3 regions of the Mesorhizobium sp. ORM8.1 genome follow, and region 2 is predicted to be linked to each of the others. Evidence: riboswitches for the same ligand, from Rfam matches in the RefSeq annotation. Region 2 holds a riboswitch; each other region holds the start of a gene.
The links. A riboswitch is a leader RNA that binds a small molecule or an ion and turns the genes downstream of it on or off. The one in region 2 is predicted to bind cobalamin.
Positions count from the first base shown of each region.

Region 1: another riboswitch for cobalamin. It lies ahead of ACVDG8_RS17770 (aromatic ring-hydroxylating oxygenase subunit alpha); the one in region 2 lies ahead of ACVDG8_RS03225 (DUF1636 family protein).
Region 3: another riboswitch for cobalamin. It lies ahead of metE (5-methyltetrahydropteroyltriglutamate--homocysteine S-methyltransferase); the one in region 2 lies ahead of ACVDG8_RS03225 (DUF1636 family protein).

Region 1 covers NZ_CM132600.1:3,541,927-3,549,007, forward strand. Annotated here, with positions in the region: gene ACVDG8_RS17740 (carbohydrate ABC transporter permease) at 1-361, shown strand, start outside; gene bglA (beta-galactosidase BglA) at 366-2,030, shown strand; gene ACVDG8_RS17750 (ABC transporter ATP-binding protein) at 2,063-3,175, shown strand; gene ACVDG8_RS17755 (DUF680 domain-containing protein) at 3,293-3,523, opposite strand; gene ACVDG8_RS17760 (DUF680 domain-containing protein) at 3,594-3,797, opposite strand; gene ACVDG8_RS17765 (DUF680 domain-containing protein) at 3,868-4,074, opposite strand; cobalamin riboswitch at 4,582-4,784, shown strand; gene ACVDG8_RS17770 (aromatic ring-hydroxylating oxygenase subunit alpha) at 4,894-6,141, shown strand; gene ACVDG8_RS17775 (2Fe-2S iron-sulfur cluster-binding protein) at 6,219-7,081, shown strand, end outside.
Region 2 covers NZ_CM132600.1:638,936-646,016, reverse strand. Annotated here, with positions in the region: gene ACVDG8_RS03245 (alanine racemase) at 1-862, shown strand, start outside; gene ACVDG8_RS03240 (bifunctional helix-turn-helix transcriptional regulator/GNAT family N-acetyltransferase) at 986-1,921, shown strand; gene ACVDG8_RS03235 (antibiotic biosynthesis monooxygenase family protein) at 2,146-2,460, shown strand; gene ACVDG8_RS03230 (AraC family transcriptional regulator) at 2,509-3,342, opposite strand; cobalamin riboswitch at 3,542-3,744, shown strand; gene ACVDG8_RS03225 (DUF1636 family protein) at 3,826-4,212, shown strand; gene ACVDG8_RS03220 (ABC transporter ATP-binding protein) at 4,209-4,997, shown strand; gene ACVDG8_RS03215 (ABC transporter substrate-binding protein) at 5,029-5,976, shown strand; gene ACVDG8_RS03210 (FecCD family ABC transporter permease) at 6,009-6,992, shown strand; gene ACVDG8_RS03205 (MarR family winged helix-turn-helix transcriptional regulator) at 7,059-7,081, shown strand, end outside.
Region 3 covers NZ_CM132600.1:2,379,178-2,386,258, reverse strand. Annotated here, with positions in the region: gene metE (5-methyltetrahydropteroyltriglutamate--homocysteine S-methyltransferase) at 1-1,792, opposite strand, end outside; cobalamin riboswitch at 1,909-2,108, opposite strand; gene ACVDG8_RS12235 (adenosine kinase) at 2,492-3,484, opposite strand; partial or broken gene metK (methionine adenosyltransferase) at 3,594-4,770, opposite strand; gene ACVDG8_RS12225 (serine hydroxymethyltransferase) at 4,825-6,162, opposite strand; gene ACVDG8_RS12220 (hypothetical protein) at 6,256-6,447, shown strand.

The DNA of each region.
Region 1 (7,081 bases), 2.9 Mb from region 2:
TTACATCGCCGGCCTGCCGCGCGAGATCATGGAATCGGCACGCATCGACGGCGCCAGCGACTTCGAGATCTTCGTCAAGATCGTGCTGCCGCTGTCCTTCCCGGTGCTGGCCTCGTTCGCCATCTTCCAATTCCTGTGGGTATGGAACGATCTGCTGGTGGCGATGGTTTTCCTCGGTACGGCACCCGACCAGATTGTGTTGACGGCCAAGCTCAACGCGCTGCTCGGCTCTCGCGGCGGCAATTGGGAGATCCTGACGACATCGGCCTTCATCACCATCATCGTGCCGCTGATCGTCTTCTTCTCGCTGCAGCGCTACTTCGTCCGCGGGCTGCTGGCCGGCTCGGTGAAAGGAGGCTGAAACAATGCAATCGGCACTGAAGGCGACTTCGAAACCGGACCCCGCCGTCGATCGCGACTGGTGGCGGGGCGCGGTGATCTACCAGATCTATCCGCGCTCCTATCAGGACACTGACGGCGACGGCATCGGCGACCTGAAAGGCATCGTGCAACGCCTGCCCTATATCGCGGCGCTCGGCGTCGATGCCATCTGGATTTCGCCCTTCTTCAAATCGCCGATGAAGGATTTCGGCTACGACGTGTCGGATTACTGCGATGTCGATCCGATGTTCGGCACGCTCGCCGATTTCGAAGCACTGGTGGCGGAAGCACACCGGCTGGGCCTCAAGGTGATGATCGACGAGGTGCTGTCGCACACCGCCGACATCCACCCCTGGTTCAAGGAAAGCCGTTCCAGCCGGACCAATGCCAAGGCTGACTGGTATGTGTGGGCCGACGCGAAACCCGACGGCACGCCACCCAACAACTGGCTGTCGATCTTCGGCGGCTCGGCCTGGCAATGGGACACCAGCCGCCAACAATATTACATGCACAATTTCCTGGCCGAGCAGCCGGACCTCAACTTCCACAACGCCGAAGTCCAGGACGCGCTGCTCGACATCACGCGCTTCTGGCTGGAACGCGGCGTCGACGGCTTCCGCCTCGACACCATCAATTTCTACTTCCACAGCCAGGGCCTGGAGAACAACCCGCCGCTGCCGCCGGAAGAGCGCAACGACCAGACCGCACCGGCGGTCAATCCTTACAACTACCAGGACCATATCTACGACAAGAGCCGGCCGGAAAATCTCGCCTTCCTCGAGCGTTTCCGCGCGCTGCTCGACGAATATCCGGCGCAAGCCGCCGTCGGCGAAGTCGGCGATTCGCAGCGCGGGCTGGAGGTGGTCGCCGCCTATACTGCCCAGGGCAAGCGCGTGCATATGTGCTATTCCTTCGACTTCCTGGCGCCGGAGAAGATCAGCGCCGCCAAAGTGCGCTCGGTTCTCGAAGCTTTCGGCAAGGTCGCCAGCGACGGCTGGTCGTGCTGGGCCTTCTCCAACCACGACGTTGTGCGCCCGGCCTCGCGCTGGGCCGCCGGCGAGGCCGACCCGACCGCTTATCTCAAGGTGATCTCGGCGCTGTTGATGTCGCTGCGCGGCTCGGTCTGCATCTATCAGGGCGAAGAACTCGGCCTCGCCGAGGCGGACTTGCAGTTCGAAGACCTGCAGGATCCCTATGGCATCCGCTTCTGGCCGGAGTTCAAGGGCCGCGACGGCTGCCGCACGCCGATGGTCTGGGATGCCGAGGCCCGGAATGGCGGTTTCTCGACCGCCAAGCCGTGGCTGCCGGTACCTGGCAAGCACCTGCCGCATGCGGTGAACAAACAGCAGGGCGACGCCAACTCGTTGCTCGAGCACTATCGCCGCTTCCTTGCCTTCCGCCGCCAGCATCCGGCGCTGGCCAAGGGCGACATCACCTTCATCGAAAGCGATGGCGACACCGTCGCCTTCACGCGCCGCGAGGGCAATGAGCGCATCGCTTGCGTCTTCAACCTCGGCAGCAAGGCGGCCCAGGTCGATCTCGGCCAGGGCTCGCTGCAACCCCTGCTGGGGCATGGCTTTTCGGGACAGACTGGCGATGGCCCCATCCGCCTTGGCGGCTACGGCGCCTGGTTCGGACGTATCGATTGAGTTTTAGGAACAATCACTGGGAGGACGAAATCATGGCCGATGTCAAACTGAACCAGGTGAAGAAATCATACGGCAACCTCAACATTCTCCACGGCATCGACCTCGACATCAAATCGGGCGAGTTCATCGTCTTTGTCGGGCCGTCAGGCTGCGGGAAATCGACCTTGCTCAGGTCCATCGCCGGGCTGGAGGAAATCACCTCGGGCGAGTTGAAGATCGACGGCCAGGTGGTGAACGACGTGCCGCCGTCGAAGCGCGGCATCGCCATGGTGTTCCAGTCCTATGCGCTCTATCCGCATATGACGGTCTACGACAACATGGCGTTCTCGATGAAGATCGGCAAGGAAAGCAAGGCCGAGATCGACAAGCGCGTACGGCAGGCGGCGGAAATCCTGCAGCTCACCAAATATCTCGACCGTCTGCCCAAGGCGATGTCGGGCGGCCAGCGCCAGCGCGTCGCCATCGGCCGCGCCATCGTGCGCAATCCAAAGGTGTTCCTGTTCGATGAGCCGCTGTCGAACCTCGACGCGGCACTTCGTGTCGCCACCCGCATCGAGATCGCCAAGCTGAAGGAATCGATGCCCGCCACGACCATGATCTATGTCACCCACGACCAGGTCGAGGCGATGACACTGGCCGACCGCATCGTGGTGCTGAAAGACGGCCATATCGAGCAGGTCGGGACGCCGATGGAGCTCTACAAGCGTCCAGGCAATCTGTTCGTCGCGCAGTTCATCGGCTCACCGGCCATGAACATCCTGCCCGCCAAGATCGACAAAGCCGGCAACCCGACCGTGGTCAGCCATGTCGGCGGCCGCAAGGCGACGGTGCCGATTGCCACGCCTGCCTCCGCGACGGGCGCGGCGGTGAGCTTCGGCGTGCGACCGGAGGACCTCTCGATCGCCACCGGCACGGATTATCTGTTCGAAGGCAAGGTCGATTACGTCGAGCAACTCGGCGAGGTGCAGCTTGTCTATGTCGATATCGGCCGTACCGATCTGCCGCTGGTGACCAAGCTGCCGGGCAATGTCGAGGTCAAGCGCGGCGAGACGCTCAAACTGAACGCCGACGCCGGCGACCTGCATATCTTCGACGCGGATGGCCATTCGTTCAGCCTGCAGCGCGAGCAAGCCAAGGCCGCCTGACGCTTGCGCTGCGCAGGCACGCTGGCTGGACAAACCAAGGCCGAGCTTTCCTGGCAAAGAAAAAGGCGGCGGGCCATGCCCGCCGCCTTTCTTACTCATGTTACTCTCTGAGGCCTATTAGTGACCAAAGTGGACACGGTCGGCGCCCTGAGGGGCCGACTTCTGCACGTCGCCCGACGAGTTAAGCAGCTTGTAAACCGGCGAGTCCGTGCTGATCGACGAGGTGCGCGTGGTGTCGACAGCCGGGGCCGGCTGGTTGACGCCGCCGTTGCCGTAGTTGTCGCTGCCGGCAAACGCCGCACCGGAAACGGCCAGAATGGCCGCGGTGGCAAGGATGAGCTTCTTCATTTCATTTACTCCTGAATTCTTGATCGGACCGAGACGGCGGGCGAGCCCGCCGCCGGTCCGAATTCGGCTGTTAGTGGTTGCCAAACAGATTGTGGTCAGCGCCCGTGGTGACGGGCTTCTGTGCAGCCGGCTCGGACTTGACCGAAGCCGTGTAGGACGAGTCCACCGCGTTGGCCGGCTGGTTGGCGCCGTTGGAACCGTAATTGTCGCTGCCGGCGAACGCGCTGCCGGAGACGGCCAAAAGGGCGGCGGCGGCGAGGATGATCTTTTTCATTTTAGTGCTCCTGAATTTCTTGATCCGACCGAGGCGGCGGGCAAGCCCGCCGCCTGTTCAAAGTCGGCTGTTAGTTGTTGCCGAAAAGGTTGTGGTCGGCGCCCGTCTTGACAGGCAGCTGAGTGGCCGCTTCGGCGTTGCGGACCGAGGCGGTGTAAGAAGAGTCGACCGAAACGGCCGGCGGATTGGCAGCCTTCGAACCGTAGTTGTCGCTACCAGCGAAGGCGCTGCCGGAAATTGCCAGAAGGGCGGCGGCAGTGAGAACAATCTTTTTCATTTTTGCTACTCCAGTATTTTTATTCAGTCCGTCTAGCGGCGTGTCTTGGGAATGAAATCGCGTCGTTCGGACAGCCCCGATGTGGGTGAGCCGATTGCCGGATTCCAATCACGAAGTTTTTCCACCTGGACCATGAATCCACATCTTGAAATTTTCCTAAGCATGCCTACCATCATATTTTTCTGCAATTAATCCAGATGTTTACATAGTGTTCTCATTTGGCTCACCAAGTGTATCAAGGTGCCAATGTTCACCCTTTCCTGTACGCACCGTCAACAGAAACGAACCGTTCGGTTCGATTTTAGAACCTGCTAATAGTCACTTTTCGATACTGTTAGCCACTTGGAGGCCGTTACGCATCGGCGCGAAGCCATTTTTCGAAGCGCCGATTCGCTGCCAACCGGTCCCAAAGAATGTCGCCATAGGGGCCCAGACAAGCCGGCAGGCGTGTCGCGCCGCATGGATGCGATGTCGTTTTCATACCGGCGGAACCATGGCGTGTCGTGATTAGATCGTCGCATCTCAGGTGCCGCTTCGTCGTGACGGAGCGGAGAATTGGGAAGCCGGTCGAAATCCGGCGCTGCCCCCGCAACGGTGGTGGAGTGAAAATCGCAACGGGAGACCACTGGGCCATCGGCCTGGGAAGGTGTCGCGATCGCCCGCATGGGCAGCTCCAGAGCCCGGAAACCAGCCCGAGACATTTGAACTCGACTGATCGCGGTGGGCGATCAAGAGGCGGATGGCGCTTGCCGGTTTTTGCTGGTGGCCGCCCTTCTTCTCCATCTCCACCAGTTCAGTCCTTGATGATGAGGACAGGACATGGATGCGCGTGACGACATGCTGAGGCTCCTGCAGAGCCGCAAGCCCGGCTATTCGCTGGAACAGCCTTTCTACACCGACACCGACTTCTTCAAGCTCGACATGGAGCTGATCTGGTACCGCGACTGGCTGTTCATCGGCCATGATTGCGAGTTGCCAAAGCCGGGCAGTTTCATCACCGCGCGGATCGGCGACTATCCGATCGTGCTGGTGCGTGATCAGAAGGGCAACATCAATGCCTTCCACAATTCCTGCCGCCACCGCGGCAGCCGCGTCTGCAACACCGACAAGGGCACGGCGGCGAAGCTGGTGTGCCCCTATCACCAGTGGACCTATGAACTCGACGGCCGATTGCTGTTCGCCCGCCAGATGGCGGACGGTTTCGACAAGAGCCAGTTCGGATTGAAGCCGATCGCCTGCGAAAGCGTCGCCGGCTACATTTTCATCTGCCTGGCAAAGGAACCCGCCGACTTTGCACCGATGCGCGCGATGATCGAGCCCTACCTTGCGCCGCATCGCCTTGCCGAGACCAAGGTCGCCTTCGAGAGCACGATCATCGAGAAAGGCAACTGGAAGCTGGTCTGGGAAAACAACCGCGAGTGCTATCACTGCGCCGGCAACCATCCCGAACTGTGCAAGACTTTCCCGGAAGCCCCGACCGTGACCGGTGTCAACGGCGCCGAGAGCGACCCGGAAATGGTCGCCCACTGGGCGAAATGCGAGGCGGCCGGTCTGCCGAGCAAATTCCGCATCGATCCGGCCGGCCAGTATCGCGCCACCCGCGCTCCGCTGCTGCGCGACGCCGTGAGCTACACCATGACGGGAAAACGCGCCGTCAAGAAAAACCTCTCGGCCAATGTCAGCGCCGACCGCATCGGCACGCTAATGCACTACCACTATCCGACGACCTGGAACCACATCCTGATCGATCATGCGGTGACCTTCCGCGTGCTGCCGATCAGCGCCACCGAAACGGCGGTGACGACCAAATGGCTGGTGCACAAGGACGCGGTCGAAGGCGTCGACTACGATCTTGCCGAGCTGACCCATGTGTGGACCGAAACCAACGATCAGGACCGCCGCATCGTCGAGGAGAACGCCTTCGGCATCCTGTCGCCGGCTTACGAGCCGGGCCCGTATTCGGAGCTGCATGAAGGCGGCGTGATCCAGTTCGTCGAATGGTACGCCTCTTTCATTGGGTCGCGGCTGGCCAGTGATGGTCGACCGGCGCTGCGCAGCGTTGCCTAGCGCATGTCGCCCGAAAGTGTTGAGCGGTTTTGGGATTACGACATGCGCAAAACGAAAAGGTTTGAAGGGTGAACGCCATGACCGAACTCGGCCTCTACCGTCATCTCGACGAAATGACGCCCTGGAACGACCGGCTGCAGATGCTGGAGGTGATCGGCATCACCGACGAGGCGCCCGACGTCAAAACCTTCACCTTCCGTTCCGACAACCAGACATGGTTCCGTTACCAGCCCGGCCAGTTCATCACGCTGGAATTGCCGGCCGCCGACGGGCCGGTAATGCGCACCTACACGCTGTCGTCGTCACCGTCGCGGCCGTTCTCGATCGCGGTGACGGTGAAGGCGCAAGGCGGCAGCATCGGCACGCGTTGGATGTTCGACAACCTGAAGCCCGGCACGCTCGTGAAGGCTTACGGACCGGCGGGCGATTTCTCACACCACAGCCATCCGGCCGCGAAATATCTGTTCATTTCGGCCGGATCGGGCATCACGCCGATGATGTCGATGCTGCGCTGGCTGAATGACTGCGCGCCATGGACCGATGTCGGCTTCGTCAATTGCGCGCGGCGGCCAGAAGAGATCATCTTCCGCAAGGAGCTCGAGCTGCTCGGCACCCGCATGCCCGGCCTGTCGCTCGGCTTCATGATCGAGGAACGGTCGAGCCGTGAAGGCTGGTTCGGCCATATGGGACGTATCGACGCCATCAGGCTGCCGCTGCTTGCCCCCGATTTCCGCGAGCGGGAGGTCTTCTGCTGTGGCCCCGATCCGTTCATGCGCGCGGTGCGCCAGATGCTGGAAATGTCGGGTTTCGACATGAGCCGCTACCACCAGGAGAGTTTCGCGGCGCCGGCCGTCGAGGAAATCCCGCCACCGTTCGCGTCACCGGATGGCGAAGGCGCGCCGGTCGAGGCGGTGACACCCGTCCGTTTCGCGCTGTCGGG
Region 2 (7,081 bases):
CTACGGCAAGCCGATGCCGCTGGGGGCTGCCAAGGCGGCGCTGACACGAGGCGGCGCCGGCTGGTGGTCGCGCGTCTGCTGGCTGATCGACACGCCGGAGCGGCTGGCCGAGTACGGCGCTTTGGGCGCCGAGCTCAGCACCGAATTGCGCTTCGCCTTCGAGGTCGATGTCGGCCTGCATCGCGGCGGCTTTGCCAGCCCGGCCGAGATCAAGGCGCTGACGATACCTAAGGGCCTGCGCTGCGAAGGCATCATGGCTTACGAGGCTCACGCGCCAGAAATTCCCGGTATGTTCGGCGGTGCCGACAAGGCGTTGAAGAAAGCCTCGGCGCTGGCGGTGGAGTTCGTCGCCGCGCTCGGGCCGGATCAGCGCCGCATCCTCAACATCGGCGGTTCGAAGACGGCGCTGCTGCATGGCGGCGGCGTGGCGAACGAGGTCTCTATGGGCTCTGCCTTCGTACTACCGAGCGACTTCGACAAACCCGGCCTCGACGGCTTCCAGCCGGCCGCCTTCATCGCGACGCCGATCCTCAAGGTGATCGATGCGGCACTGCCGGGCCCGGCCTGGCTCTCGAAGACCTTGCTGGCGCTCGGCCGCTTCCCGCGCAAGGGCTGCTACCTCTATGGCGGCAAGTGGATGGCCGATCCAGTGTTTCCGGAAGGCATGAAGCCGAACGGGCTGATGGGGTTTTCCTCCAACCAGCAATTCATGGGCCTGCCGGCGGCGGCACATGTGAAACCGGGGGATTATGCTTTTCTGAGGCCGACGCAGAGTGAGGCCGTGCTGCAGCATTTCGGCGCCATCGCGGTACTGTCGGGTGGGCGGATCGTTGAGTTCTGGCCGGTGTTGCCGATGGGGTGAGGGCGCGCCTAGCACTCGCGACTGTCGCCGGCAACTAGGCGGTCGTCATGTAGGGGCCGCTCGTCGTGTTTGTTGACTCTGTCAACTAAATGACTAATCCTGTCAATGACAGGAGACGCTCCCATGACCATCCACAACCATCCCGGCAAGGAACGCATCGATGCCGTGCGCGCCTTCAACCGCTTCTATACGCGCCAGATCGGCCTGCTTGACGAAGGCCTGCTGAAGAGCCCGTTTTCGCTGACCGAGGCGCGGGTGCTTTATGAGCTTGCTCATCGCGACGAGTTGGTCGCCAGCGATCTGCTGCGCGATCTCGGCCTCGATCCTGGCTACGTCAGCCGCCTGTTGAAGAAATTCGAGGAGCGCGGCCTGGTCGAGCGCGCTGCAACGCAGGCCGATGCGCGCCGCTCGGCGATCGCCCTGACGCCAGCCGGCCGCGAAGCCTTCGCGCCGCTCAATCAGGATTCACACGACCAGGTCGCGACCTTGCTCGACAAGCTGCCGCCGGCCGATCAGGACCGGCTGGTCAAGGCCATGCGCACCGTCGAGGACCTGCTCGTCGAACGCCCCGAGTCGAAGGTGCCTTATATCCTGCGGCCGCTGCAGGTCGGCGATATCGGCTGGATCACGCGCCGCCAGGGCATGCTTTACACACAGGACTATGGCTGGGACGGAACCTACGAGGCGCTGGTCGCCGAAATCCTCGGCGAGTTCGTCAAGAAGTTCAATCCGGACTGGGAGCGCGCCTGGGTCGCCGAGCGCGAGGGCGAGGTGGTCGGCTCCGTCTTTATCGTGCGCAAGTCATCCGAAGTGGCGAAGCTCAGGCTGCTCTATGTCGAGCCCTCGGCGCGCGGCCTTGGCATCGGCGCACGCCTGGTCGACGAGTGCATCGCCTTCTCCCGCGCCAAGGGCTACAAGACGCTGACGCTGTGGACCAACGACATATTGGGCTCGGCCCGCCGCATCTACCAGGCGGCGGGCTTCAAGCTGGTCGAGGAAGAGCATCATCATTCCTTCGGCAAGGATCTGGTCGGCCAGACCTGGGATCTCGAGCTTTAGCGCGCGCGGTTTGCCGGGGGTGGTGCGCAATGCTATGACGAAAGCGTCGAAAAGGACCTGGAGCGGCAACCGGTAAGCCCGCTCTCTTTCACCTGATGGAAGCTCCGTTCCCGCCCCATGCGGGAACCCACGGCAAGCTCGAGGCGTGCCCTTGCGCCCGGCTTGGCGTGCGAGGTCTTCGAAAGAATCCTTCGTGTGCCGGGCGCCAACCGAAGGAGAAAGCAATGCCCATCATTCGCGCCAACATCGGCGTCATCACCCAGATCAACGTCTTCACCGTACCGGAGGGCGGCCAGCAGGCGTTGATCGATCTGCTGCAGGAGGCGGCAATGAGTTGCCGCGCGGTTCCCGGCTGGCTATCGGCCAGTCTGCATCGAAGCCTCGATGGCCGTCATGTCGTCAACTATGCCCAAACCGACGATCAGGCGGCCATGCGCAGGGTCTTCGAGCATTTGCAAAGGCAGGGTTTCCTGGAACGCAACAAGGCGTTGGGGCAAGCCAATCCTGGCCTCTATGAAGTCGTATCGACAGTGGAATAGCGCCGCGCTCGGACGGGCCGTCAAACGCGGCCCGTCCGGTATGCCACGCTATGATTTCACCGGCACCCAGATCTCCAGCCCGCCATTGCCGGTGTGGGCGTCGAACTCCGGTCCGTAGCGCTCGAATTCGGGCGCGTCGGCGATCTCGTGGCCGGAGGCCGGCAGCCAGCTGTTCCAGATCGTGTTGATGGTGCGGCGGATGGTCGAGATGTGCTCGCGATGCGAAAACACGGCGTATTTCTGCGCCGGCACCCGGACGCGATAGAAATCCTTGGGCAGGTCGGAGAAATCCGTCACCTCGACGCCGACGATGTAATCGAAATTGCCGGCATCGTCGCCATTAGTGCAGACGCCGTAGAAGGCGTCGGGCACCTGTCCGGGGATGTGGCCGATATAAGGGGCGAAACGTTGCCATTGCATCGGAATGCCGGCCGCGGACTCGCAGCTGTAGCGCTCGCCGAGCCCGGCGATGAGGAAAGGCCGGCTGGTTTCGAAGCGCGGCGGCGCGAGTGTCGTGAGTAGGGAACTGTCCATCAAAATAGGCTCCACGAGGTCGAGATTCCGGGTCGAGCCCTGCGCGCGCACCAGCTCCGGCGTGGTGCCGAACTGCTCGCGAAAGGCCCGCGTGAACGCCTCATGCGAACCATAGCCGGCATCGAGCGCGACGCAGAGGATGTCGCGCGCCCCGCCGGCAAGCCGGCGCGCCGCTTCGCTCAGGCGGCGTGCCCGCATATAGCCCATTACCGACCGACCGGTGGCGGCGCCGAAGGCGCGCGTCACATGGAAGCGTGACACGCCGCTGCTTTGCGCGACATCGTCGAGCGATATCGCATCCGGCAGATGGCTTTCGACAAACCACAGCGCTTTCTCGGTCGGGTTCATGGTTCCTCGCATTTTGGCGAGCCGAAACTAGCGACCGCGCCGGGGGCGAGTTTGATCGAAATTGCGCACTGGGCGAAGACGCAAAGTTTGCAAGCGGTTGACAAGCGGCATCTCGATGTGTTTGTAATGTTATTACATATCAGATAAGATTGATTTCGCATGTTCGATTGGTGCCCGTTGCGACTCTGCCCCGGACAAACTACGCTTTGCGCGTCATGGTCCTCGCGCCGCAAGGCGAGAGGTGAAAAGGGAACACGGTGAGACCTTTGGTCGACCCCGTGGCTGCCCCCGCAACTGTGAGCGGCGAGTTCCATCCGAAACGCCACTGGCCGGCAAGGCTGGGAAGGCGGATGGCGCGACGACCCGCGAGCCAGGAGACCTGCCATCGACACGAGTTGACCGGACGGGGTGTGCCGGGAGGAGACGCGGGCGCCCCTGTCGGCCGTCCGGCTTTCTTCCGTCGCGATTTTGGAAAGTGACGGAATGTCGGAAGACCCTAGCCATCGCATCATCGTGTGTTCGCTTTGCCGCGATGCCGTGACCGGGCACCGCTCCGGCGAAGCTCCGTGCGCCGTCCTACAGTCCAGGCTTCCCGGTTACGATGCGCCATTCTTCGCGATCGAGACCGTCGATTGCATGGCCGGCTGCACGCGGCCGCTGACCGCCGCCTTCCAGGCGCAAGGCAAGGCTTCCTACCTCTTCGGCTCGGTCGGTAGCGGCACCGATGCGGGCGCGCTGGTCGAATTTGCCAGGCTCTATGCGTCGCTCGTCGACGGCTGGTGCAATTGCGGCCAGCGGCCGGCCCGGCTCGCCGGCAAGACGCTGGCGCGCATCCCGGCCAAGGGCAGGGCTTGGCAGCAAGTGAAATGAGCGCGCCGCTGCTCGAAGCCCATGATCTCAGCGCGACGGCCAGCGGTCGCGTGCTGGTCGAGGATGTCAGCCTGTCGCTGGCGGTCGGCGAGCGCCTTGCCATCATCGGCCCCAACGGCGCCGGCAAGACCACGCTTTTGCGCATGCTGTGCGGCGCGCTGCGGCCGAGCGCCGGCGAGGTGCGCCTGTCCGGCCGCCGCCTGGACCGGATCACGACCGCAGAACGGGCGTTGAGCATCGCCGTCGTCGGCCAGACCGACCAGCCTGATCCAAGGCTGGCTTTGATCGACTATGTCGAGCTTGGCCGCGTGCCGCATGCGGGCCTGAGGCGCAGGCATGAAGATCGCGACATCGTTGTCGAGGCGTTGCGCCGCACCGGGCTGCAGCCTTTGCTTGGGCGTGGCATCGGCTCGCTCTCCGGCGGCGAGCGCCAGCGCGCCCAGCTTGCGCGCGCCATCGCGCAGCAGCCGAAAATCCTGTTCCTCGACGAGCCGACCAACCATCTCGACCCGCGCGCCCGCGGCGAGTTGCTCGACCTTGTCGCCAGGCTCAGTATGACCGTCGTCGCCGTGCTGCACGATCTTGCGCTGGTCGCGCCCTTCGCCACCAGCGTGGCGGTGATGAGCAGCGCCAGGCTGCACGCCTTGGCGCCACCGCGCGAGGCCTTGGCGCAGCCGCTCATCCGCGACGTGTTCGGCATCGACGTCTTGCGCCTGCCGCACCCGACCGAGGATCGCGAGCTCACTGTCTTCGACCTGCCCAACCGTACCTCTTCACCCTTCTGAACCAGCCGATCCAAAAAGGAGCACCACGCCCGTGAAACGCCTCGCCTTGTCGCTCGCCTTCTCGCTTGTCGCGTCCGCCGCCTTCGCCTTTCCGGTCACCGTCGACAGCTGCGGCGAGCCGCTCACCTTCGACGCGCCGCCGAAGCGCGCCGTCATCCACGACCTCAACATGACCGAGATGGCCTTCGCGCTGCATTTGCAGCCCTCGATCGTCGGGCTCACCGGCATCACCGGTTGGTACAAGGTCGGCCCGGAATTCAAGGCCGAGCAGGGTTCGATCCCGGAACTCGCGCCGAAATATCCGACAGTGGAGAACCTTGTTGCCGTGCAGCCCGATTTCTTCTTCGCCGGCTGGTATTACGGCATGAAGCCGGGCGGCGACGTGACGCCCGACACGCTCGCCCCGCATGGCATCAAGACGCTGGTGCTGACGGAAAGCTGCGTCCATCTCGACAAGAACCGGCCGGCCGCTTCGATGGACCTGCTCTATGGCGACGTCGAGAAGCTCGGCAGGATTTTCGGCAAGGAGACGGAAGCCGAAAAGCTTGTCGCGGGCTGGAAGACGGAGCTTGCAGACATCACCGCCAAGGTCGGCGACCGCAAGGGCACGCGCGTCTTCCTCTACGATTCCGGTGAGGACAAGCCTTTCACCGCCGGCAAGTTCGCCATCCCCAACGCCATGATAGCCGCCGCCGGGGGCGAGAACATCATGGCCGACATGGAAACGAGCTGGGGCAACACCGACTGGGAGACGGTCGCCTCGCGCAATCCGCAATTCCTGATCCTGCTCGATTACCAGGATGGCGGCGGCTACAAGAAGCTGCTCGATTTCCTCAAATCGCATCCGGCGATGAAGGAGACGGGCGCGGTCAAGAACGAGCGCTTTGTCGCGCTCCGCTATGCCGAGCTGACGCCTGGCCCCGCCAACATCGAGGCGATCGGTAAGATCGCCAGGGCCATGCACCCGGAAGCGTTCTGACCTTGCGCCACCGATCGTTTGCTCTGTCGATCATGCTCGGCGCGGCGTTGCTCGCCGCGCTGGCGCTTGCGTCGATCGCCTATGGCTCGACCCTGATACCGTTGCGCGAGGTGATCGGCGCGCTGGCGCACGCGGCCGGGCTGGGCGGCGAGAGCCCGTCCGGCCCGGTCGGCAGCATCGTCGTCGACCTCAGGCTGCCGCGCACGCTGCTGGCGATCGCGGTCGGCGCCGGCCTCGGCGTGGTCGGCGCGCTGCTGCAGACGGTTACCCGCAACGACCTCGCCGATCCGTTCCTGTTCGGCCTTTCTTCGGGTGCCGCGGCGGGCGCGGTTTCCGTCATCACCGTCTTCGGCGACACGTTCGGCATCTGGACGCTGCCGCTCGCCGCTTTCACCGGCGGCATACTGGCGGCGGCGATCGTGCTGCTGCTTGTGTCGCGGGTGCGGGGGCAGGGCCCTGAGCGGATGATCCTCGCCGGCCTTGCCGTATCGTTCCTGTTCACCGCTTTGACCAACTATCTCGTCTTTGCCGGCGATCAGCGCGCCGCCCATTCCGTGCTGTTCTGGACCATGGGCGGGCTCGGCCTGGCGCGCTGGGACAATATCGGCCTGGCCGTGCTGGGCGCCGGCATCATCCTCGTCTACGGGCTGTGGAACCATCGCCGCTTCGATGCATTCCTGGCCGGCGAAAGTGCTGCCGAAAGCCTGGGCGTACCGGTCGCGCGCATGCGCAAAGTCACATTCCTCGTCGCGGCCCTGGCCACCGCCATCCTGGTCGCGGTCGCCGGTGTCATCGGCTTCGTCGGCCTGATGATCCCGCATCTCAGCCGGCCGCTCTCGGGCCCGCTGCACCGCAACCTGATCGTCGCCTGCGCGCTGTTCGGCGCCATCCTCCTTCTGGCCAGCGATCTCATTGCCCGCACGCTGCTGCCGCCGCAGGAATTGCCGATCGGCATCATCACCAGTTCGCTCGGCGCCTTCTTCGTCGTCACAACGTTGATGCGTAACCGGCTTTGATTTCCTTGGCTTCTGGAGCAACGTCCCCCACTTGAATAGTAAGCACGCTTATTATATCTATCGCTCATGGTTTCAGATGGCATCGATAG
Region 3 (7,081 bases), 1.7 Mb from region 2:
GCGCGATCTGGCAGCAGGCCTCGGCGCGGGGTACGTCGTCGCGAACAAAAGACCAGTTGAGGATCGTCACTGGGCCGGTGAGCATGCCCTTCACCGGCTTTTTCGTCAGCGACTGGGCAAATTGCCACCAGGAAACCGTCATCGGATTGGGCCGTGATACGTCGCCGAAGATGATGGGAGGGCGCACAAGCCGGGAGCCGTAACTTTGCACCCAGCCATGCTGGGTGAAGGCGAGGCCGGACAGCTGCTCCCCGAAATGCTGCACCATGTCGTTTCGTTCGAACTCGCCGTGCACCAGCACGTCCAACCCGATCTCCTCCTGCCAACGGACCGCCGCCTCCGTCTCCTTCTTCAGGAAGGCCTGGTAGTCGATATAGCTCAGTCGGCCCTTGGCATGTGCGGAGCGCGCCCTGCGCACCTCGGGCGTCTGCGGGAAGGACCCGATGGTCGTCGTGGGGAACGGCGGCAGCCCGAGCGTGTCAGCCTGGACTCTCGAGCGCTTGGCAAATGCGCTCTTTCGTTGCTTCATGGCGCCGTCAATGCTGCTTACGCGCCCGTGGACGAGCGGATCATGGACCTTTCCCGACATTGCGCGCGCAGCGGCCGCCTCTTCAGAAGCCTTCAGCGCGCCCGCTACGGCCTCTCTGCCTTCGGACAAGGCTTGGGCCAGTACGAGCAGCTCTTCGGTCTTCTGGGCGGCGAATGCCAGCCACGAACCGACGTCCACGTCGAGCGCGGTCTCCATCCGAAGGTCGATCGGCACATGAAGCATCGAGCACGAAGGCGCAATCTCGACGCGGTCCAGCGGCCAGCCGGCAACGATCGGCTTGATGCGGTCGAGAATGGCAGTCAGGTTCGCGCGCCAGACATTGCGGCCGTCGATCAAGCCAAGTGAGAGCACCAGATCCTTCGGTGCGAGCCGACCAACCGTATCCAACTGCTCGGGAGCGCGCACGAGGTCGAGATGTAGGCCCGCCAGGCGCAGTGAAAGCGCGGTATCGAGATTGTCTCCCAGCGGCCCGAAATAGGTGGCCAGCATAATTTTCAACTCGGGCGCGGCTTTCGACAGCTGCCCGTAGGTGAATTCGAAGGCAGCTCGTTCGTTCGGGTTAAGGTCGAGCACAAGCGCCGGCTCATCAATCTGCACCCAGTCGGCCCCCGAGAGCTCCAGCCTGCGCAGGAGTTGCTCGTAGACGGGCAGCAGCCGCGGTAGGAGCGCTATGGGATTGAAACCGTGGTCGGGAGACTTCGCCAGGTTGAGGAAGGTGACCGGTCCAAGGATAACCGGGCGTGTATGGATGCCGAGCCCTTTTGCCTCCAGAAAGTGATCGACTGGTTTCGTCGACGAGAGGGCGAATGTTTGATCCTCGCCCAGCTCCGGCACGATGTAGTGGTAGTTCGTGTCGAACCATTTGGTCATTTCCATCGCGGTTACGCGCTGCCCCTGAACCGCACGCTCGTGACTGGCGTGTCCGCAACCCGCGGCATCGCCTTGCGTCCCGCGCGCCATCGCGAAGTAGATGTCGAGCGGGACCTCGCCGCCCGTCCAGCCGTAACGAGCTGGCACGGCGCCGAGCATTGCTGCGGTGTCGAGCACATGGTCATACAGTGAGAAATCGTTCGACGGGATTTTCGACACGCCGCGGTCGTGCTGCTCGCTCCAACTGGCTGCACGGAGCGCCTTTGCCGTCGCCAGAAGGTTGTCAGCAGACGATTTTCCGGACCAGTAGCTTTCAAGCGCGAATTTCAGTTCTCGCCGGCGACCGATACGCGGCACGCCAAGCGTTGCTATGGGAACTTGTTGGGAGACATTCATTCCATACCCCGATGGTTGGGGGCGGGGACAAGGGAGGCGCTAGCAGGCCGGCATCAACGCCGAGCTACCGCGGCCACCAGACACCCCGCCCATGGACGTTGTTCACCGTGGCAGGTCTCCTGGCTCGCGGGTCACAGCCTCTGCCCCGTCTTCCCGGGGCAGTTCGCCCCAGTGACATTGTTGGGTTGGCTCGCCGCTTACAGTTGCGGGGGCAGCGCCGGCATTGCACCGGCTTCCCTCTTAGCTCCGCTACGGCAACGCCTTGCGGAGAACCACGACATGCAGACAATCGCAGCAGGTCGCTCTGCTGTCAATGTCGCATAAAGAAATGTTTATGTGTTTATGTGAAATCGTCGTTTACGGCGTGTTCTCAAGTCGCAGGTCGCGGTAGAGCTGAGCCATTTGCGCCGTGCGCCGGTGGTGCCTCGCTGCTCGGGCAATCTGCCGGTCACACGATCCCGGCTTAAACGAGTTTCGCCAAAACTGGGCGTGCTGGCCAGCATGATCGGCCGGCAGTACCGGCCCGAGGTGCGACAACGTTCCTGAGCCTGCAAAATTGAAATTTGGAGAAAACCGCCATCCTTCACGGACGGGCACGCGACATTTCGATTTAGACGCGCTTGTCTTAACAGCCCTGCAGCAAGTGCGGTGGGCAGCACCTTGTCGAAATGCCGCCTACAACAACCCGGCTTGCTCGGCCTCGCGGCGCAGATTCTGTCTTGGCCTCGGGCCGATCTGCTGGATCACCAGTCCGGCCGCCAGCGAGCCAAGGTCACCGCAGGTCTTGAGGTCGCGACCTTGCGTGTAGCCATGCAGGAAGCCGGCGGCGTAGAGATCGCCGGCGCCGGTCGTGTCGACCAGCTCCTTGATGGCGGTAGCCTGGATGACCACGGTCTCGTCGCCGCGCACGATGACCGAGCCTTTTTCAGACCGCGTGACGGCGGCGATCTTGCAGTCCTTGCAGATCTGCGCCAGCGCCTCGTCGAAGGACGATGTCTGGTAGAGCGACTTGATCTCGTGGCTGTTGGCAAAGACGATGTCGACCGTCCCCGAGCGCATCAGGTCGAGGAATTCGCCCCGGTAGCGGTCGACGCAGAACGAATCCGACAGCGTCATCGACACTTCGCGGCCTGCCGCGTGCGCCAGTTTCGCCGTCTGCCGGATCGCTTCCTTGGCTCGCGGCGGATCCCAGAGATAACCTTCGAAATAGGTGACCCTGGCGCCCGACGCCTTGTCGGCCTCGACGTCCTCCGGGCCGAGCTCGACGCAGGCGCCGAGATAGGTGTTCATCGAGCGCTCGCCGTCGGGTGTGACGAAGATCATCGAGCGGGCCGTCGGCGGCTCGCACTTGAGCGGTTTGGTGTCGAAGGCGACGCCCTGGGCATGGATGTCGTGCGCATAGATCTCGCCCAGCGCATCGTTGGAGACCTTGCCGAAGAAGGCGGCGCGGCCGCCGAAGGAGGCAACGCCGGCCGCCGTGTTGCCGGCGCTGCCGCCGGAGGCCTCGATCGCCGGGCCCATGCGGCTGTAGAGCAGTTCGGCGCGTTGTGTGTGGATGAGGTTCATCGCGCCCTTGATGATGCCGTTGGTCTCGAGGAATGCCTCGTCGCACTGGGCGATGATGTCGACAATGGCATTGCCGATGCAAAGCACGTCATATTTCGACATCAGTGTCTCCGCCAAAAACCCGAGCCGGCTTCTTGCCATGCAGGCCCGGGGTGTTTCTTCCGAGTGTGGAATGGGTCGTCCTATGCCGAAAGCATCCAATACCGACGCATCAAGCAGCTGCCGGTCCTGCCTCACGCGACAGGTCGTCAGCTCTGTCCGTCTTTTCCCAGGTGAACTCCGGCTCTTCGCGGCCGAAATGTCCGTATGTCGCGGTCTTGCGATAAATCGGCCGCAGGAGATCCAGCGTCTTGATGATGCCTTTCGGCCGGAGATCGAAAAGCTCAAGGACCGCGCGTTCGATCTTTTTTTCATCAATCTTTGCGGTTCCGAATGTATTGACGAGGACTGAGACCGGTGCGGCCACACCGATCGCATAAGCAAGCTGAACCTCGCAGACCTCCGCGAGTCCGCTGGCAACGACGTTCTTTGCGACGTACCGCGCCGCATAGGCGGCCGACCGATCAACCTTGGACGGGTCCTTGCCCGAAAAGGCACCACCGCCGTGACGCCCCATGCCGCCGTAGGAATCGACGATGATCTTGCGGCCGGTGAGCCCACAATCGCCGCGCGGCCCACCGACCACGAACCGGCCTGTTGGATTGACCAGGAACCTTATCCCCGTCGTATCCAAGTCGTGGGGCAAGACCGGCCTTATGATCTCCTCAATGACGCCTTCGCGGACCGTGGCTTGTGAGACCTCCTCGTCATGCTGCGTCGACAGGACTATGGTATCAATCGCTACCGGGCGCAAACCCTCATACCGGACGGACACCTGAGATTTAACGTCTGGGCGAAGCCACCCAAGGCGTCCGGCTTGGCGCACCTCCGCCTGTCTTTTTGTCAAATCGTGAGCAAGTTGGATTGGCAAAGGCATTAATGTTTCGGTCTCATTGCACGCGTACCCGAACATGTGTCCCTGATCCCCAGCTCCCTGCTCGAGATCCTGCCCTCGTCCCTCGTCGACGCCCTGGCTGATGTCGGGCGACTGCTCGGTCAAAGCCAAGATCACGGCGCAACGCCGGCCCGTCAAAGCCGACCGCATCGTCGTCATATCCAATGTCCAGAATGATATCGCGGGCAACTTGGCTGTAGTCGATCTGCGCGTGGCTGGTGATCTCGCCAGCCAAAACGACCATCCCTGACTTAACCAAGGCTTCACAAGCAACGCGAGCCTTAGGATCCTCACGAAGGATCGCGTCGAGGACGCCATCTGAGATATTGTCGGCCATCTTGTCGGGATGTCCTGCGCCGACGGATTCGGAAGAGAACACGAATTGTCTGGTCATGGAATGTCCTCGCTTCAAACGTTGGAATTAGATGTGACAGTTGATCCGGCCGTCTTACCTGTCGGAGATGCCAGGCACGTCGAACGCAGCGCAGAAGTCGGCAACGTCTCTGCGCACGCGGGCATGGACGTCCGAATCCTCGGGCCGGCTGCAAACCAGGTCGATGAAAGCGGCAATCTGCACCATTTCCGGCTCGCGCATGCCGACAGACGTCACTGCTGGCGTGCCTAACCGAATGCCGCTGGCAAGCGCGGGATGGCGCCGGTCGCCCGGCACCATGTTGAAATTCGTGATGATACCTGCTTGCGACAAGCGCTCGGCATAGGCTTTCCCGGACAGCGGCCGGTCCCGTAGATCAAGGATCAGCATGTGATTGTCAGTGCCCCCCGTGACGAGTTCATAACCTCGCTCCAGAAGCGCCTGGGCCAGAGCCTTGGCGTTGTTGACGATCTGCTGACCGTACACACGGAAGGACGGATTCCCTGCTTCGTGCAGAGCGACAGCCAGCGCGGCGATCGTATTCATGTGCGGTCCGCCCTGCAGGAGAGGGAACACGGCACGGTCTATGCGTTTGGCCAGATTGTGTTTGCTCTTGGAATGATAGAGCGCCTGATAGCGGTCTTCGTTCCTTGACAAGATGAAGCCACCCCGGGGGCCGCGGATCGATTTGTGGGAGGTGCTGGTGACCACATCGCAATGGCCAACGGGATTCGGATGCACTCCTGCGACAACGAGGCCGCTGATGTGGGCAATGTCGGCCACCAGGTAGGCGTTCACCTCCGAAGCAATTTCGGCCATTGCCGCGTAGTCAAAGATCCGCGGATAGGCAGTTCCGCCGACCCAAATGAGCTTCGGTCGTTCCCGCTTGGCCGTCTCACGCAAGCGGTCATGGTCAATCTGGTGCGTCTTTTCGTGCAGCCCGTACGGAACTCGCTGATAGTCAGTGCCGGAGAAGTTGACGGCCCAACCGTGAGTCAGATGCCCGCCCTCGGGGAGGGTCAAGCCCATCATCTTGTCTCCCGGACACAACAGCGCTCGACAGACAGCCTGATTGGCCGGGGAGCCGGAATAGGGCTGCACGTTGGCGTGTTCACAGCCGAATAGTGCCTTCAATCGATCGATGGCGAGGTTCTCAACCTCATCGACGATCTCGTTTCCGGCGTAATAGCGTGCGCCAGGATATCCCTCGGCATACTTGTTGGTGAAAATAGACCCGGTCGCTTCCAGCACCGCGGAGGACGCGAAGTTCTCGGAGGCGATAAGTTTGAGGGTCGTCCGCTCCTGGCGCTCCTGTCTTAAAAGCAGCTCGTGAACGCGAGAATCTGCGACAGCCAGGTGAGGCCACTCGCAAGTGCCAAGCTCCGCGATCCCTCCGCCAGTCGAATTGTTCATATCAGCTTCGCGCTCCATTGGGACTAAGTTTCAGGACAAGCAGTCGGCCACCTTGGACCGCGCCCCCTGTATCGCCTCCAGGCGCTGTAGGTCTTGTCTGTGATGGCCATCGCCGTGGGGCAGGAGATCAACCAACAATTGAACCAAGCCGCCGTCCGAGCCTCCTGCTTCGAGGTGGTACGAAGGCCAGGGGCGCTGTTCGTTGCCGAGAAGAAAGCCGGCTCTGGCGAGCTGGCGGACATGTGCGACCACGTGCTCGCGAGACAGACTCAGAACTTCTGCTAGCTCGCAGACGGTTAGGTCCGCATGCGCACAAAGTCCTAGGATTCGAAGTCGATCAAGATGAGCCGCAGCCTTTAGGCGCATGACCAGTGTCATCATCGGTCGGCACTCGTTGTATTGACTTCGTCCATTTGGCGTCCTCCCACTCCTTCAGAGGCAATCTTGCCGTCCCGACGAGGTCAATACGCTCGACCGCATAGATCGTTTGCGATACATCTCCTCGACCAAGGCAAATGCTCCTGCCGGCTCTGCTGTGGTCGGGCCACGGCGCCACGATCTCGACCCGGCTCAAATGATTGGCTCAACGTACATATTCTCAGCGGTTTAGAGTGCTAAAAGTCCGCGATTTTCTTTGAAGGATCTGTTGCGACACGTGCACACCGGCTAGGACGCGCCCCAGCACAACGGCGGCTGCGCGGTAAGCCGGCTTGCGAAGATGCGGCGATGTTTCGCGACGGTGCTGGACCAATTCGTGCGGGAAGTCGATTTCGACGAATCGACCTATAGCTGGTATCGAAGGGTGCGACGCCGCCAAGCCGCGTGCTGTTGACGACGATGCGCGAGATCGAGCGGAATCGGCCCGACGCTCGCTTCACTCGACGATTTTCTGGCACTGGACGCACCGGACTATCTCATC